DNA from 3 places in the Priestia sp. GS2 genome. Region 3 is predicted to be linked to each of the others. Evidence: riboswitches for the same ligand, from Rfam matches in the RefSeq annotation. Region 3 holds a riboswitch; each other region holds the start of a gene.

Region 1 (5,098 bases), 2.1 Mb from region 3:
TTGAAGAAAATCAAGATAAAGCTTGGTTTGAAGTCGATAAAGATGAATTTGAAGAACTTTCTGCAGCAAATAATGTAATGGGAATTCCATCGCTTCTTGTCTATAAAAATGGTGAAAAAATTGCACATCTTCACAGTGCAAACGCAAAAACACCTGAAGCAGTGCGTGAGTTTTTAAGCTCAATCTAATTTGAAAGCTACTTGTTTATATGAGCAAGTAGCTTTTATTGTATAGAGTTTTGAACCCGATTATTAGATGAAAAACAAGCTTGTAGAATACGAACGTATGTTTTATAATTCTTGTATGGAAATAAAAGGTGATACGGAGGGGGTTTGAATGTACATAACAGTAGAAGACTTTATTAAAGAATGGAACCGGGAAGCCCTGCTTACTCAAAAAGTTTTAGAAGGTCTAACTGATCAAGCGTTAACTCAAAAGGTGTATGCAGAAGGCCGCACTCTAGGAAGAATTGTATGGCACTTTACAACAAATATTCCAGACTATTTGGTTCATTTTGGGGTGGAAATAGCTAAGCTAGAAAATGCTGAACATATGCCCTCCTGTGCTAAAGAGTTTGCGGAAACTTTCAATAAAATCAGCTTACAGGTAGCAAAAGCGATTAGCCAGCAGTGGACAGATGAAACATTAAAAGAAGTACAAACAGCCTTTGGGCGACAAGAGACGAATGCTCAAATCTTAATGGGATTGATTAAGCATATTATCCATCATCGTGGACAAGTTACGGTTCTTATACGTCAAGCTGGGCTTGAACCTTTTGGTGTATACGGTCCCACAAAAGAAGGATGGGAAGGTAGAGGCGTTGAAAATCCTCCTCTTTAAAGATAATTGGGCTATAAAAAAAGAGTCTTTTTAAAGACTCCAATGACTTACCCCTAAATTTTCAGCCTATCATAACCATACAATAGCAAAAGCATCTATGCCTTACTATTACTTTGATAGAACTTCTGACCTGAAATGTATGAACGTTATGTTGATTTTCTATTTCCATTTTGAATGGAGTGCGTTATACTAAGACAGGTGAATAATCGTGAAGCAATAAGGTCTCAATTTTAACATTGAGTGAAAAGGGAAGTTTGGTGCAAGTCCAACGCGGTCCCGCCACTGTAAACGTTAGATGTCTAAAGATGCCACTGTTTGAAAAATGGGAAGGCTTAGTACATCATATACGTAAGTCAGGAGACCTGCCTTATTGTCAACTGTGAAACCTTCGAGGAGAGGGGAAGCAGGGTATTTGACGTACATAAACAGTGCGAAAGTCATTCGCATCATTTAACGTTACCTGCTTTACTTTCGATTGAAAGTAAAGTTTTTTTATGTGTGCTGAGCGACTTCATAACCGATACATAAATAGGAGGGGTTATCTAAATGAAAAAGTGGTTATCATCTGTTATTGTTGCGATGTTCCTTGTTGTTCTTGCAGCCTGTGGCGCAACTGATGAAGGAAGCAAACAAACAGAACAAACAAAGCAAACAGAAGAGCAAGCTGTTACGGTTAAAGATGCAAGAGGAGAAGAAGTAACGGTTGAACAAGCACCTAAGAAAATTGTTTCTCTTATGCCAAGTAACACGGAAATCGTTTATGAGTTAGGTCTTGAAAAGGAATTAGTTGGCGTAACGAGCAACGATGATTATCCTGCAAGCGTGAAAGAAAAAGAACAGGTAGGGGATATGAATATCAACGCGGAAAAAGTTATTTCATTGAATCCAGACCTAGTGTTAGCTCACGGTTCGAGCATGGGAATGTCGGATGAAGTTTTCAAGCAGATTGAAAGTGCAGGTATTCCGCTATTCGTTGTAAACGATGCAACGGATTTTAATACCGTGTATGAAACAATTGAAAACATCGGGAAGCTAACGAATAAAGTAGAAGAAGCAGATAACACGGTGAACGAAATGAAAGCTGCTGTTTCAGAAATTGAAGAAAAAGCGAAAGAAATTAAAGATGAAGATCGTAAGAAAGTATGGGTAGAAGTTTCACCTGCACCTGAGATTTATACAACTGGTAAAGGTACTTTTATGGATGAAATGATTAAAACAATCGGAGCAGAAAACGTAGCTGGAAATGAAGAAGGTTGGGTAAAACTTTCGGAAGAGAAAGTGGTTGAGCTAAACCCAGATACAATTGTTACAACCTATGATGGGGACGCAAAAGAAATTAAAAGCCGTCCAGCATGGAGTGATATTACAGCTGTAAAAGAAAATCAAATTGTAAACGTTGATTCTAATAAAACAAATCGACCTGGACCACGAATTGTAGAAGGGTTAGAAGAGTTCGCAAAAGCCGTATATCCTGAGGTGTATAATTAATCGAGAAAAGGACCATATTCCAATTCAAAAAGGAATTGGTCCTTTTTTATCGTTACGTCTTCAGCAGGATGATGAATTATTAATGATGAAAACAAGTACACCGTTTAAAGCTTACAATTCAGGTGTGCTAGGAGACGGCATGATTGAGACCAATGTTTTTTATAATCGCTTTGTAAATAAATACTACCGTGCTGATTCACCAGCCGAAGAATATAGAGCATTTTTAAAAGAAAAAAGCTTCGTTTATGATAAAGTAGTAGGGTTAATGACGGCTGTTTATTTGCGCAATAAATCGGTTTATACATATTGTAAAGACGGTCTGACAATCTCATCCATTATTACTGCCGGGGTTGGTAATGCTGTGGATTTGACGAGTGATGATATTACTCCATTTTCTTCAAAGCCTGGGACAATTAATATGTTCATATTCATTGACGGAAAGTTAACGGATGCTGCGTTTTTACAGTTATTTATTGCAGCAACAGAAGTGAAAACCCGAATGCTGTATGAGTTAGGAGTGCAAGATCCAAACACACAGACACTTGCGACAGGGACATCTACGGATAGCGTTTGTATTGCTGCGAGCCAAAAAGGTAGCTTGTATGAGTACGGCGGATCTATGACGGTTCTGGGACAAGCGGTAGGAAAGCTCGTTAAACTAAGTTTACTTGAAACAATTCAAAAAAGGTGATGTGTATGGAATTTCAACAATTAATTGTAGCGCATTTGTTAGCAATCTCACTAGCGCTTGTATTAGATGCTATTATCGGAGATCCTGTAAATTGGCCACATCCCGTCAGGTGGTTTGGAAGCTGGATTTCTTTTGTTGATAAGCGTTTAAATCAAGGTAAGTTTCAACGAATGAATGGTTTGTTTCTTGTATTAAGCATGGTAGTGTGGTGTTTTATACTACCTTTAATTCTTTTAACTGCCCTATACGAAACCTCATACTGGATTGGAATTATAGTTGAAGGAGTGGTAATTGCTACAACAATTTCAACAAGGTCTTTGGGAGAAGCTGCCTATAAAGTAGCACACCCTTTACAAAAAGGTGACTTACAGGAAGCACGCTTTCAAGTGGGGATGATTGTGGGAAGAGATACTGATCAGCTTGATGAAAGCGAAATTGCTAGAGCAACAGTTGAAACAGTGGCGGAGAATACCAGTGATGGCATTACAGCTCCTTTGTTTTTTGCTTTTTTCTTAGGTGGAGCGGGTGCTTTTTTTTATCGAAGTATTAATACGTGTGATTCAATGGTTGGCTATAAAAATCCTATGTATGAAAAGTTTGGATACTTTAGTGCGAAGTTAGATGACTGGCTGAATTTTATCCCTAGTCGGCTGACAGCGTTTATTATGGTTATTAGTAACGTAATGCACAGTGAATTTACAGCAAAGCATGTGTTTAGCATAATTAAAAGGGATGCACCTAAACACCCGAGCCCAAACAGCGGCTATGGTGAAAGTGCTGTTGCAGGTTTGCTTGGCATTCAGCTCGGAGGTCGAAACACGTATAAAGGAATTGTTTCAAATCGTGCGAAAATGGGAGATCCCCTTTATTCTTTAAATGTTAGTCATATTTTTAAAACAGTCCAAGTGATGAAGCGGACCGTTTGGTGTACTTGGTTTTTTTATTTGATAGGAGGGATATTGATTGGCATTACCTACACATGGAGCTAATCCGGCTGTTTTTCTAGAGGCGATAGGCCAAAATACAGAACGTTCATTCATTGATTTTAGCGTAAATACAAACCCTTTAGGGGCACCAGATATCATCAGTGAAAATTGGGATGTGCTTAGAGAAATCGCTTTTTCTTACCCTGATCCTGACGTGCAAAAGTTAACGGGTCTCATTGCCCATCACCATAAGCTTACTTCTGGTGAAATATTAGTAACAAACGGTGCAGCAGAAGCCTTCTTTTTGCTTGCTTCCATATTTTCAAACGAAAAGGTAGGGATTTTACAGCCTACTTTTATTGAATATGAACAGGCGAGTTTAGCTCATGGCTGTGAAATCATTCATATTTCTCTGGAAGAAACAGATAATTGGAATTGGAATATGTCGGAAATAAAACAAAAGCTTCCAATCTTAAAAGCGATATGGATTTGTCATCCCAACAACCCTACCGGACGAATGTATGACATAAATGAGTGGGAAGAGCTAATTGACTTAGCTCATCGTGAGAAGACTTATCTGGTTGTTGATGAAGCGTTTATTGATTTTGTAAAGGACGCCTCTTCGTTTGATCGGTGGATTCAAAGGTGTCCATATTTAATTGTTGTTCGGTCTATGACAAAAATGTTCAATATTGCTGGAGCAAGGTTAGGGTATGTTTTAGCTCATCAAGACGTTATTACTAAGTTGAAGCAAAAGCAGCCCCCTTGGAGTGTGAATGGTGTGGCGCAGCAAATTGGGCAATGGTGCTTATCTGAAATCGAGTTCGTGAATAAGACGGTCGAGTACATTGATAAAGAAAGAAATCGAGTGATAAACGAGTTGCAAAACCTAGGATTTAACGTATCTCAGTCAGTAACTAACTATTATTTATGCAGCATCCCAACGAGCTATACTGCCGATGGGTGGCTGGCATTTTTAGCGCAAGAAGGAATTGTAGCAAGACATACTGAAAATTTTCTAGGTTTAAATGGTCGATATGTTAGATTAGCCGTCAAAACAAAAGTAGAGAATGACCAGCTCCTAAGCGTGTTAAGAAAAGGAGTGGAAGCTTAATGTTAGTGTTTGTCACTGGTGGTGTTCGCAGCGGAAAGT
Region 2 (5,098 bases), on a different contig from region 3:
AGCGGCTCTTTCCCTTCTGCTATACGTACGCGGCTAATGTAGTCAGCCGTCGCTAAAATACCTCCAAGATTATCAGAAGGATGTCCCCATTCTGCCGCTAGCCACGTATCGTTATAATCCAGCCAGCGGATGATGCAGCCAATGTTGAACGCAGCTCGAATTGGATCTAACTCAAATGACGTGCCCGGCACCCGGCTGCCATTTGGAACAACCGTCCCTGGAACAACTGGGCCGAGAAGCTTTGTGCACTCTGGATAACTAAGCGCCAGCATCCCGCACCCAAGCGTATCAAGCAACACATAACGAGCGGTTTGGAACGCTTCTAAACTCTTAATCTCTTTATGAAGAACATAATCTGCAATTTCCTCTAACAAAACATCCGCTTTGACTTGCTCATTCGTTTTCAACATGTGCATCTTTCCTTTCTACTCAAATTTATTTATGATAGAAATGGGTATTCGCCAAAATATCCATTCGGTGAGCGGCCGTGAACAACCCCAAATTGTTAAAAGCGGCGCTCGCCCACATACTGTACGCGCGGTCTAAAAAGTCGATTATGTTCATGTTGCTCAATAACGTGCGCACACAATCCGACCGTTCTAGCACTAAAAAAGATTGGTGTATAAAGTGAAATAGGAATACCAAGCATCCAATAAACAGGTGCTGCGTAGTAATCTAAGTTTGGATAAAGACCTTTTTCACGCTTCATAAGTTCCTCGCCCGCCTCGCACATGCGATAAAGACGATCATCTCTTTGCAGGTCGCATAGCTGTTTGAGAGACTCTTTCATCATTAAAGCGCGCGGATCAATCTTGTTCATATACACGCGATGTCCAAATCCCATGATACGCTCTTTTTTATAAAGCTTAGCGGCCAGCAGCTCTTCAAATTTATCCACAGTACCAGCTTCTAAAAGCATTTCCATTACCGCTTCATTAGCTCCTCCATGCAGGTTTCCTTTTAAAGAAGCAACCGCTCCTGTCAACGCTCCGTATAAATCAGACTGAGTAGAAGAAATGACTCTCGCCGTAAACGTTGAGTTTGGCATCTCATGCTCACTGTATAAAACAAGTGAACGATCAAAGATTTGCTCTTCCAGAGACGATGGCTTCTTTCCGGTGATCATATAAAAGAAATTTGCGCTATACGATAACTCTTTAAGGGGACGAATAGGTTCTTTCTTCTCAATTAACCGGTAGCTGTTGGCCACAATCGCAGGCACTTTACCTAACAACTTGTAAGCACGGCTTTTATTTACTGATAGCGAGCGGTCATCAAGCCTCGTATCAAAGCCAGAAAGAAACGAAATTCCTGTTCGCAATCCATCCATTGGATGCGTGCCGTTAGGGAGTAAGCGGAAGACATCCAACAGTTCATCTGGAATGTCATACGTTCCTTTTAAAAATTCTTCCACTAATTTCTTCTCGTTATTATTGGGGAGCCTTTCTTCTAGTAAAAGATAGATCATATCAAGATAGCTCTTTGATTTTGATAGCTCAATCAGGTCATATCCTTGAATAATAATTTTCCCTTGCTGGGTATCGAGAAATGAAATTTTTGTTTCAGTAGCTACAACCCCTTCAAGTCCTGGAAAAAACCTCGCTTCAGTCTCCATATCTCTTTTCCTCCATTCCAAATATCTCTTCACCTACTATTTTGTAAGCCTTTTCAATATTGTGTAAAAAAAGAGCCTTCTTTTCAGCATCCCCCCTCTCGTCTACCACGCAATCTCTTAACTCCTGATAATAGTCTGAAAGTGTACAAGGGTTCTCTGCCACTACGTTATTCATAATGCTCGCTTTAAAGTAATTCACAAAATACTCAACTGATCCATCCACAGCTGCTCACCTCCATCACGCGTACCCTGTAAAAAAACAATAAAAAAACAACTTCTCAAAGAAGTTGTTAAGCTGCGAGACAATACTCAAATAAACATGTATTTAAATCATTTTTAAAACATGTTTGTCACTTCGCACTTAACACCCCCTATCCGCGTAGGTATTGATGCATGCTAAAACAGGCAGGTCTCCTGGCTTATGATCATCACTCTTCGAACCTTCCCATCTTCATTTCCATGAAAACAGTGGCGTTTTTCGAATCGCTCCCAAATACAGTTGCGGGACAGCGCCGGACTCCAACCGAACTTCCCTTTTAAGCAGATAAAAGATACCTTTCACCTACACCTGTTTCTACACCGATATTAAATTCACTTTAAACATATCAAATTTTATAAATTTTTACAATTTTTATTTTCATTTCACTTAGCTAACACTGTACAACACTTCATTTTTCAAAGCACTTATCTTATAAATCCATTTATAACCTCTCTGGCAAAAGCATAAATAAAATATAGAAAGATTGTTTTTGTTAATTATTGGATAATAAATCCTGTATAATAAAGGAAAAACTTAAAAGTAAATTTGCTTTATGCCAAAGATGAAAGGAGCGATTTCATGAAAAAACGATGGATTTCCTGGTGGATTACAAACTGTTTTTGGGCCATGCTATTTGTTTTAGGCACTATTATGGTATGGACGCGAAAAGTGGACGGAGCGGGTGCCATTCAAACCCCTGAGATTAAACTATTATCCTTTATTGTGTTAGTGCTTGCCTTTGTCATTCCGCTTGTGATTCAAATTGTATGGCTTGTTGTTAATGTAAGAACGAGTAAATGAAACCTACCTATCAATTCCGATCTTATAATCTCCTACTCTCCTATGTTATGATGAAACAAAACAGCTGTAAGGAGAATGAACCGTGAAGAAAAAAATAAAGGTCGTTGCGGCCGTTATTGAAAATGATCAAAATGAAGTGCTATGTGCTCTTCGCTCAAACGACATGTCTCTACCGAACATGTGGGAATTTCCTGGTGGAAAAGTAGAAGAAGGCGAAGACATCTACTCTGCGATTGTGAGAGAAATTGAAGAAGAGCTGCACTGTAAAATCAAAGCAACCGAATTACATAACGAGCATACGCATGAATACGATACGTTTATCATTGAGCTTATTGCCATTAAAGCTGAAATTGCTGAAGGTACACCGCAGCCTACTGAGCATGCGAAGCTTGTTTGGTTAAACAAAGAAAATCTTCATTCACTTGTCTGGGCACCAGCTGATGTTCCGGCGGTTGAATTGTTAGTAGAAAAGAAATAGCCTTCTCATGATGAGAAGGCTATACTCTTTCCGTAAACTCTGTATACAAAAGTGCTGGAATTTCATTTTCTAATTCTAAAATGACCGTAATTGGCTTTTCTCCGTGGTACTCAACCGTATTTCCTTTTCCGATATAAATAAACGGCTCAGTTTTTTCATCAATTTTACGATACTTTCGTACAAACAGATGCAGATGAATACCTCTATCTTTGTTAAAAATGATATTCTTTCCTCGCTCAGATTTTTGGGTCGTACTGTTTGGCGTTTGCCAGTGGAACGTGCGCTTGTCGATAAACTTATCCTGATAGTTAATGCTTTCTTTAATGTCTTCTTCCTTATGAAGATCAATAAACAAGAAGAATTCTTTCTCACTTGTTAATAAGCCAGAACCACGAAACGAGCTGTGCGTTTTCCGATAGTTTGATAGTAAAGCTGGGTCCATCATCGTGTACTGTTCATACAGCTTTAAGTGCGGTACGCCGTAATCTCGTTTACCAAACTCTTTTTCGTAGCGAAAAATACCATAATCAATCGCATCTTTAATAAACGGCTTAAACTGATCGTTATGTAAAACATTCACAAAGCGCTCCGTTTTCACCGCTTCTTCTCCGTTGAAATCAAGTAGCTTCAACTTAGAACGAAGCTGACCACTATCATAGTACGCTTGATTTAACACTTCAAACGCATGCCTTACCGTATCTTCCTCCACGTTCTCTACGTATTTCAAGATTTCCTTATTAGCTTGCTTCAGTGAAACTTTGTCATGACCTAGTAAATATTTCAAAATCACAAACTCGTATACCCGCTTGATTGGTAGCTTACTAGACAATTCCTTAAGGGCACTTTCAAAGTCTTCGTGAAGCAACAAAGTTTTCAGCTGGTCGTCTTTTTCGGTTTTTGCTACAAACTGAAGATATGATTTTTCTTTATTAATAAATTTCACTGGGTCAGGCGCTCCGTCGAACTTTAAATAGTCCATGAGATAATACGGAATCATGCCTTGATTTAATTTTTTGAACTCGTTGTACTCTTCTCTCAGGTACTTCAGCGAATTGAAGTTTTCACGGTCAATTTGCGCTAAAATTCTGTCGCGTGAAATCTCATCCATTTGAATATGCGTAGCACCTGGAATACTTGGGAATCCCGTTGCTATAGCTACCTTTAAGCTTTCCTTATCGTAATAGCGGCTGCCGTTTAAGGCAAGGGCAATTAAAAAGACCTTGCTGTGATTTCCGATAAAATCAAGCACTGTTAGGAATGATTTGCTTTCGTGCTTGCGCAAACCACGTCCCAGCTGCTGGATGAAGACAATTGGTGAATTTGTTGGACGAAGCATTAATACAGAGTTCACCGATGGAATGTCCACACCTTCATTGAAAATATCTACTGAAAAGATGACTTCTAATTCATCTCTATCATCTTCTAATCGTTTAATACACGCTTGACGCTGAAGGATGGAATGGCCGCCATGTAACACTTCACTTTTGTAGCCACGCTTATTAAACTGTGCTGCCATATACTCAGCGTGCTCAATACTAGCGCAAAAGCCAAGCGTTTTACGAGTTAAACCGTCGTGACCATAAAACTCCATGTTTTCAATAATAAAATCAACGCGCTCATTTACTTTTAACCGTTTGGTTACCTCGGCTATATCATCAATGTCAATACCACTTAAATCAACATCTTCAATATCCGTAATACCAAAATAGTGAAACGGTACGACTAACTGATCTTCTAGCGCTTCGTGAAGACGAACTTCAATACCTACGTTGTTATCAAACAAATCAAATACGCTCATGCTGTCGCTTCGCTCTGGCGTTGCCGTCATGCCTAGCGTAAATGCTGGCGTAAAATAGTCCATTACTCGCTGATAAGAAGGACTTGTCGCATGGTGCGCTTCATCATAGATAATATAATCAAACGAATCTCGCTCAAACGTACTATA
Region 3 (5,098 bases):
TTAGCGGCTTTTCTATTTTAATGAGAAGTGTTATTTACGGCATGAGAATTGTACTACACTCAAGGTTTGAAGCTATAGAAGCAAACGCTGCTATCGAAACAAAAGGTGTAACCATTATGTCGGTCGTAACATCAATGCTAACCCAGATGTTAAAGGAGCTAGGTGAAAGAAAATATCCGGAATCATTTCGTTGCATGTTAACAGGAGGAGGTCCTGTGCCAAGAGGTCTCTTGGATGACTGTATGGAGAAAGGAATTCCTGTTTACCAAACATATGGGATGACAGAAACTTCTTCTCAGTGTGTAACGTTAGCTCCAGAAGACAGCATCCAAAAACTTGGATCTGCAGGAAAGCCCCTGATGCCTTGCCAGCTTAAAATTGTAAATGCTAGCGGTAAAGAAGTAACGAATGGTCTAGAAGGTGAAATCGTTGTGAAAGGCCCTAACGTAACGCCTGGGTACCTCAATAAGCCAGAAGAAACAGCCAAAGCGATAAAAGATGGTTGGTTATATACAGGAGATATTGGTAAGCTTGATGAAGATGGGTTTTTATACGTACTAGATAGAAGATCAGATTTAATTATTTCAGGTGGAGAAAACATCTATCCAGCGGAAATTGAGAGCACTTTATTAAAGCATCCACTTATTGTGGAAGTCGGTGTTACAGGAGTGCCTGATAAACAGTGGGGACAAGTTCCAGCAGCTTTTTTAGTAGTCACATCGCCAATAAAAAAAGAAGAGTTGCATATACATTGTCAGGCAATGTTAGCTAATTATAAAATACCAAAGTATTATTTTATTGTAGATGAACTGCCAAGGACAGCGTCCAATAAAATTGTTAGACGAAAATTACCTAAACTTATAGAACAGGGGCACCAGCTATGATTCAGATTCATAAAGCAACTATTCATGCTATTGAATTGAACCTGTTATCACCGTTTTCAACTAGTTATGGAACTGTGACAAATCGAGAGCTACTGCTTTTAGAAGTAGAAGATATAAATGGTGAAGTAGGGTGGGGAGAAGTGGTAGCATTTTCGACCCCTTGGTATACAGAAGAAACTATTAAAACGTGCTTTCATATGCTCAATGATTTTTTGCTCCCTGCTTTAATTGGTAAGCGATTAAGCACGCCTTTAGATTTGCAGGAACTATTTAATCCTATTAAGCGAAACCATATGAGTAAAGCAGCGGTAGATTGCGCGGTTTGGGATTTATTTGCTAAGAAGAACAATCAGTCGCTATCTCAAGCTCTTGGGGGCACAAAAGAAGCTGTAGAAGCAGGCGTAGTAGTTGGGCTGGATAATATTCATCGAATGATTCATAGAATAGATCAACATTTGAAAGCTGGATATAAACGTTTTAAAGTGAAGATTAAGCCCGGAACGGATTACGATCTTATTAAGCAAATTAGAAAGCATTATCCCAAACTTCCACTGATGGTAGATGCAAACTCTGCTTACTCCTTAGATGATTTGAAGTTGCTTCAAAAGCTAGACGAGTTTGATCTCATGATGATTGAACAGCCTTTAAATTCTAGTGATATTATTGATCACCGCCATTTGCAAAAGCATCTGCGTACACCCATTTGTTTAGATGAAAGTATTGTGTCTTACGATGATGCTAGAAAAGCAATTGAGTTAGGAAGTTGTCAAGTTATTAACGTAAAAGTTGGACGAGTAGGTGGTTTAACAGAAGCAAAGCGGATTCATGATTTGTGCCAGAAAAGTAATGTGCGACTATGGGTCGGAGGAATGCTTGAATCCGGTATATCAAGAGCTCATAATATTGCACTTGCTTCATTAGAACACTTCACCATCCCTGGGGATATTTCAGCTTCTGCACGTTATTGGAACAAGGATGTCATTCTCCCAGAAGTAGAAGTAAATAACGGGTTAATTCATGTGCCAAAAGAACCTGGTATTGGCTATCAGATTGATAGAGTGTTTTTAAATAAAGTTTCCACCTATCAAAAAATATATGAGTGATATAAATCCACTTTAAAAGTGGATTTTTTTATTGGGATTTCTTCTGAAGAGCCTGCTTTCTTATCGTTTATATAAAAGCTATCTATCAGGTGAAAAAAAGTTTGATTAAATTTCACAAATCAAATAGTATAACCAATCCGAAAAAACATGTTATGATGGAATAGTTTGATGAAAAATGAAGCTGTTTATAATAGCTAGTTGCTAATACATAACAAAACTTTTAAAAATTTCTTTTTTATATGTATGCAAGAAACCTTATTAAATAAAGGCGTAGAAGGGTATGTCAAGTAAGGGAAGGGAAAATGAGCGGAAATTTATTTTGAAAAAAATATTGTAGTTCTGTAAGTTGTCCCTTATAATGTGTTTATAACACAACATCTTGTTTTTAATTAAAACTTCATATACTATATTTTGTGTTTTCCAGTAAAAAAGGTGTCTGATAAAAGACTTAAAAGGGAATTTGGTGCAAATCCAAAACTGTCCCCGCAACTGTGAATGCTGATGAAATAAGGAATAGCCACTGTGAATAACAATCATGGGAAGGCCTTAGAGTAAAGCGAAGCATAAGTCAGGAGACCTGCCTTTTTTATGACGTTTTATCTTCTTCGGGAGGTGAGAGGATAGAGCGAGGATTGAGAAAAGACATTTCGTCTTCTTTTATCTTCGTTCTATTCGCTCACTGCGTCAGGTGAGCGATTTTTTTATGCTGGAGAAAAAGGAGGAACTTATTCTTATGATTAATACAACAGATTTAAATAAACTTGAAAAAGTAAATTATGATATGAAATTACTTGGTGAAAAATTTCCACAACTTGATTTTTCAGGGTATGAGGAAAAGGTAGTGGAAACAGTTGCTGCGAAAGAGAATATGACGGATGAAAAAATAGCAAACGTGTTTATTTTAGCAGCACTTGAGCGAATTTCTATGGATGAGCCGGATTGGACATATGTAGCAGCTCATATCTACTTACAAGAGCTATATCGCAAAGCTGCAGTTAATAGAAAATATGATCAAGGTGAAAGATATGGATTATTTTACCAACTAATTAAAGAACTTACAGACATCGGGATTTATAATAAACAGCTTCTGGATACATACTCTGTGGAGGAAATCAATGAGCTAGGCTTAGCCATTGATTATACAAAAGATAGCTTATTTACGTATATTGGTCTGTTAACATTAGCTGACCGATACTTAGCAACATCACATGATAAGCGTGTATATGAGCTACCACAGGAACGCTTTTTAATTATTGCTATGACGCTGATGGCAAATGAAAAGAAAGAAAATCGCTTAGCGTTGGTAAAAGAGTCATACTGGGCACTTTCTAATCTTTATATGACAGTAGCAACACCGACATTAGCAAACGCAGGGAAAAGCTATGGACAGCTATCAAGCTGTTTCATTGATACGGTCGATGATAGTTTACGAGGTATCTATGATAGCAATACGGACTTAGCAACATTGAGTAAAAACGGTGGTGGGATTGGCGTGTATCTGGGTCATATCCGTAGCCGAGGCAGCGATATAAAAGGGTTTAAAGGTGTATCATCAGGAACAATTCCTTGGATGAAACAGCTTAATAACACAGCTGTTAGTGTTGATCAACTAGGCCAACGCCAAGGGGCGATTGCTGTATATTTAGACGTGTGGCACAAGGATATTTTTTCTTTCTTAGATGCACGTTTAAACAATGGAGACGAGCGTCAGCGTACACATGACTTATTTACTGGCGTTTGCCTGCCTGATTTATTTATGGAAGCCGTTGAAAAACGTGAAGACTGGTATTTGTTCGATCCGCATGAAGTTCGTACGGTAATGGGGTATTCACTAGAAGACTTCTATGATGAAGAAGAAGGCAGCGGCTCCTTTAGAAATCGTTATCGTGAATGCATTGAAAATGAAGCTCTATCAAGAGAAAAAGTGCCTGCGATTGAAATTTTTAAACGAATTATGATTTCACAATTAGAAACAGGAACACCATATATGTTCTATCGTGATACAGTAAACCGCGCTAACCAAAACCGTCATGAAGGCATGATTTATTGCAGTAATTTATGTACAGAAATTACGCAAAATCAAAGCATGACAACAGTAGTTGAAGAAGTTACCGAAGACGGAAAAATTGTTATTACAAAACAACCAGGTGACTTTGTAGTTTGTAATTTATCGTCTATTAACTTAGCGCGTGCAGTAACGGAAAATGTGCTTGAACGCCTTGTACCTATTCAAGTTCGCATGTTAGATAACGTAATTGAACTGAATAATCTACCAGTTTTACAGGCAAAACTAACAAACCAGCGCTATCGTGCTATCGGCTTGGGTACGTTTGGGTGGAACCATCTATTAGCTCTACAAAAGATTGCTTGGGAAACAGAAGAAGCGGTTCAATATTGCGATGAGCTGTATGAAAAAATTGCTTACCTAACGATTCAATCAAGCATGGAGCTTGCAGAAGAAAAAGGAGCGTACCCTCTATTTGAAGGGTCTGATTGGGAAACAGGAGCTTATTTTACAACACGTGGTTACAACAGTAGTCAGTGGAATGACCTACAGGCGCTTGTAAAAGAAAAAGGAATTCGAAACGGATATTTAATGGCTGTGGCTCCAAATTCATCTACTTCTATTATTGCTGGATCTACTGCGAGTATTGACCCGATCTTCCGTAAGTTCTATTCAGAAGAGAAGAAAAACTATAAAATTCCGGTTACAGCTCCGGATTTGTCACCGGAAACCAATTGGTATTATAAGTCTGTTTATTTAATTGACCAACATTGGAGCATTAAGCAAAACGCAAAGCGTCAGCGTCATATTGACCAATCTATCTCGTTTAACATTTATGTTCAAAATGATATTCGTGCAAAAGACTTACTAGATTTGCACATGACTGCATGGAAAGAAAAGTTAAAAACAACGTATTATGTTCGCTCTACGTCTAGCGAAGTAATTGATGAGTGTGAAAGCTGCCATAGCTAAGAAAGGAGCCGATTTTGTTGACGAACAGTCTAAAGAAACGTGAGATTATGAATGAAAATGCCCCGAACCGCTCAACGGGGATTATTAATGGTGAAACCTCAAACATTTTAAATTGGGATGATGTCCGATTTTCG

The links. A riboswitch is a leader RNA that binds a small molecule or an ion and turns the genes downstream of it on or off. The one in region 3 is predicted to bind cobalamin.
Region 1: another riboswitch for cobalamin. It lies ahead of V2145_RS11215 (ABC transporter substrate-binding protein); the one in region 3 lies ahead of V2145_RS00350 (ribonucleoside-diphosphate reductase subunit alpha).
Region 2: another riboswitch for cobalamin. It lies ahead of V2145_RS19680 (hypothetical protein); the one in region 3 lies ahead of V2145_RS00350 (ribonucleoside-diphosphate reductase subunit alpha).

Annotation. Positions count from the first base shown of each region.
Region 1 covers NZ_JAZGJX010000001.1:2,150,681-2,155,778, reverse strand. Annotated here, with positions in the region: gene V2145_RS11225 (thioredoxin family protein) at 1-188, shown strand, start outside; gene V2145_RS11220 (DinB family protein) at 337-840, shown strand; cobalamin riboswitch at 1,043-1,224, shown strand; gene V2145_RS11215 (ABC transporter substrate-binding protein) at 1,387-2,328, shown strand; gene V2145_RS11210 (adenosylcobinamide amidohydrolase) at 2,411-3,019, shown strand; gene cbiB (adenosylcobinamide-phosphate synthase CbiB) at 3,025-4,008, shown strand; gene cobD (threonine-phosphate decarboxylase CobD) at 3,983-5,059, shown strand; gene V2145_RS11195 (bifunctional adenosylcobinamide kinase/adenosylcobinamide-phosphate guanylyltransferase) at 5,059-5,098, shown strand, end outside.
Region 2 covers NZ_JAZGJX010000002.1:71,130-76,227, forward strand. Annotated here, with positions in the region: gene V2145_RS19670 (bifunctional 2-methylcitrate dehydratase/aconitate hydratase) at 1-410, opposite strand, end outside; gene mmgD (citrate synthase) at 506-1,615, opposite strand; gene V2145_RS19680 (hypothetical protein) at 1,605-1,838, opposite strand; cobalamin riboswitch at 2,003-2,202, opposite strand; gene V2145_RS19685 (DUF3923 family protein) at 2,454-2,675, shown strand; gene V2145_RS19690 ((deoxy)nucleoside triphosphate pyrophosphohydrolase) at 2,758-3,153, shown strand; gene V2145_RS19695 (DEAD/DEAH box helicase) at 3,173-5,098, opposite strand, start outside.
Region 3 covers NZ_JAZGJX010000001.1:58,748-63,845, forward strand. Annotated here, with positions in the region: gene V2145_RS00340 (o-succinylbenzoate--CoA ligase) at 1-884, shown strand, start outside; gene menC (o-succinylbenzoate synthase) at 881-1,987, shown strand; cobalamin riboswitch at 2,401-2,586, shown strand; gene V2145_RS00350 (ribonucleoside-diphosphate reductase subunit alpha) at 2,769-4,964, shown strand; gene V2145_RS00355 (ribonucleotide-diphosphate reductase subunit beta) at 4,982-5,098, shown strand, end outside.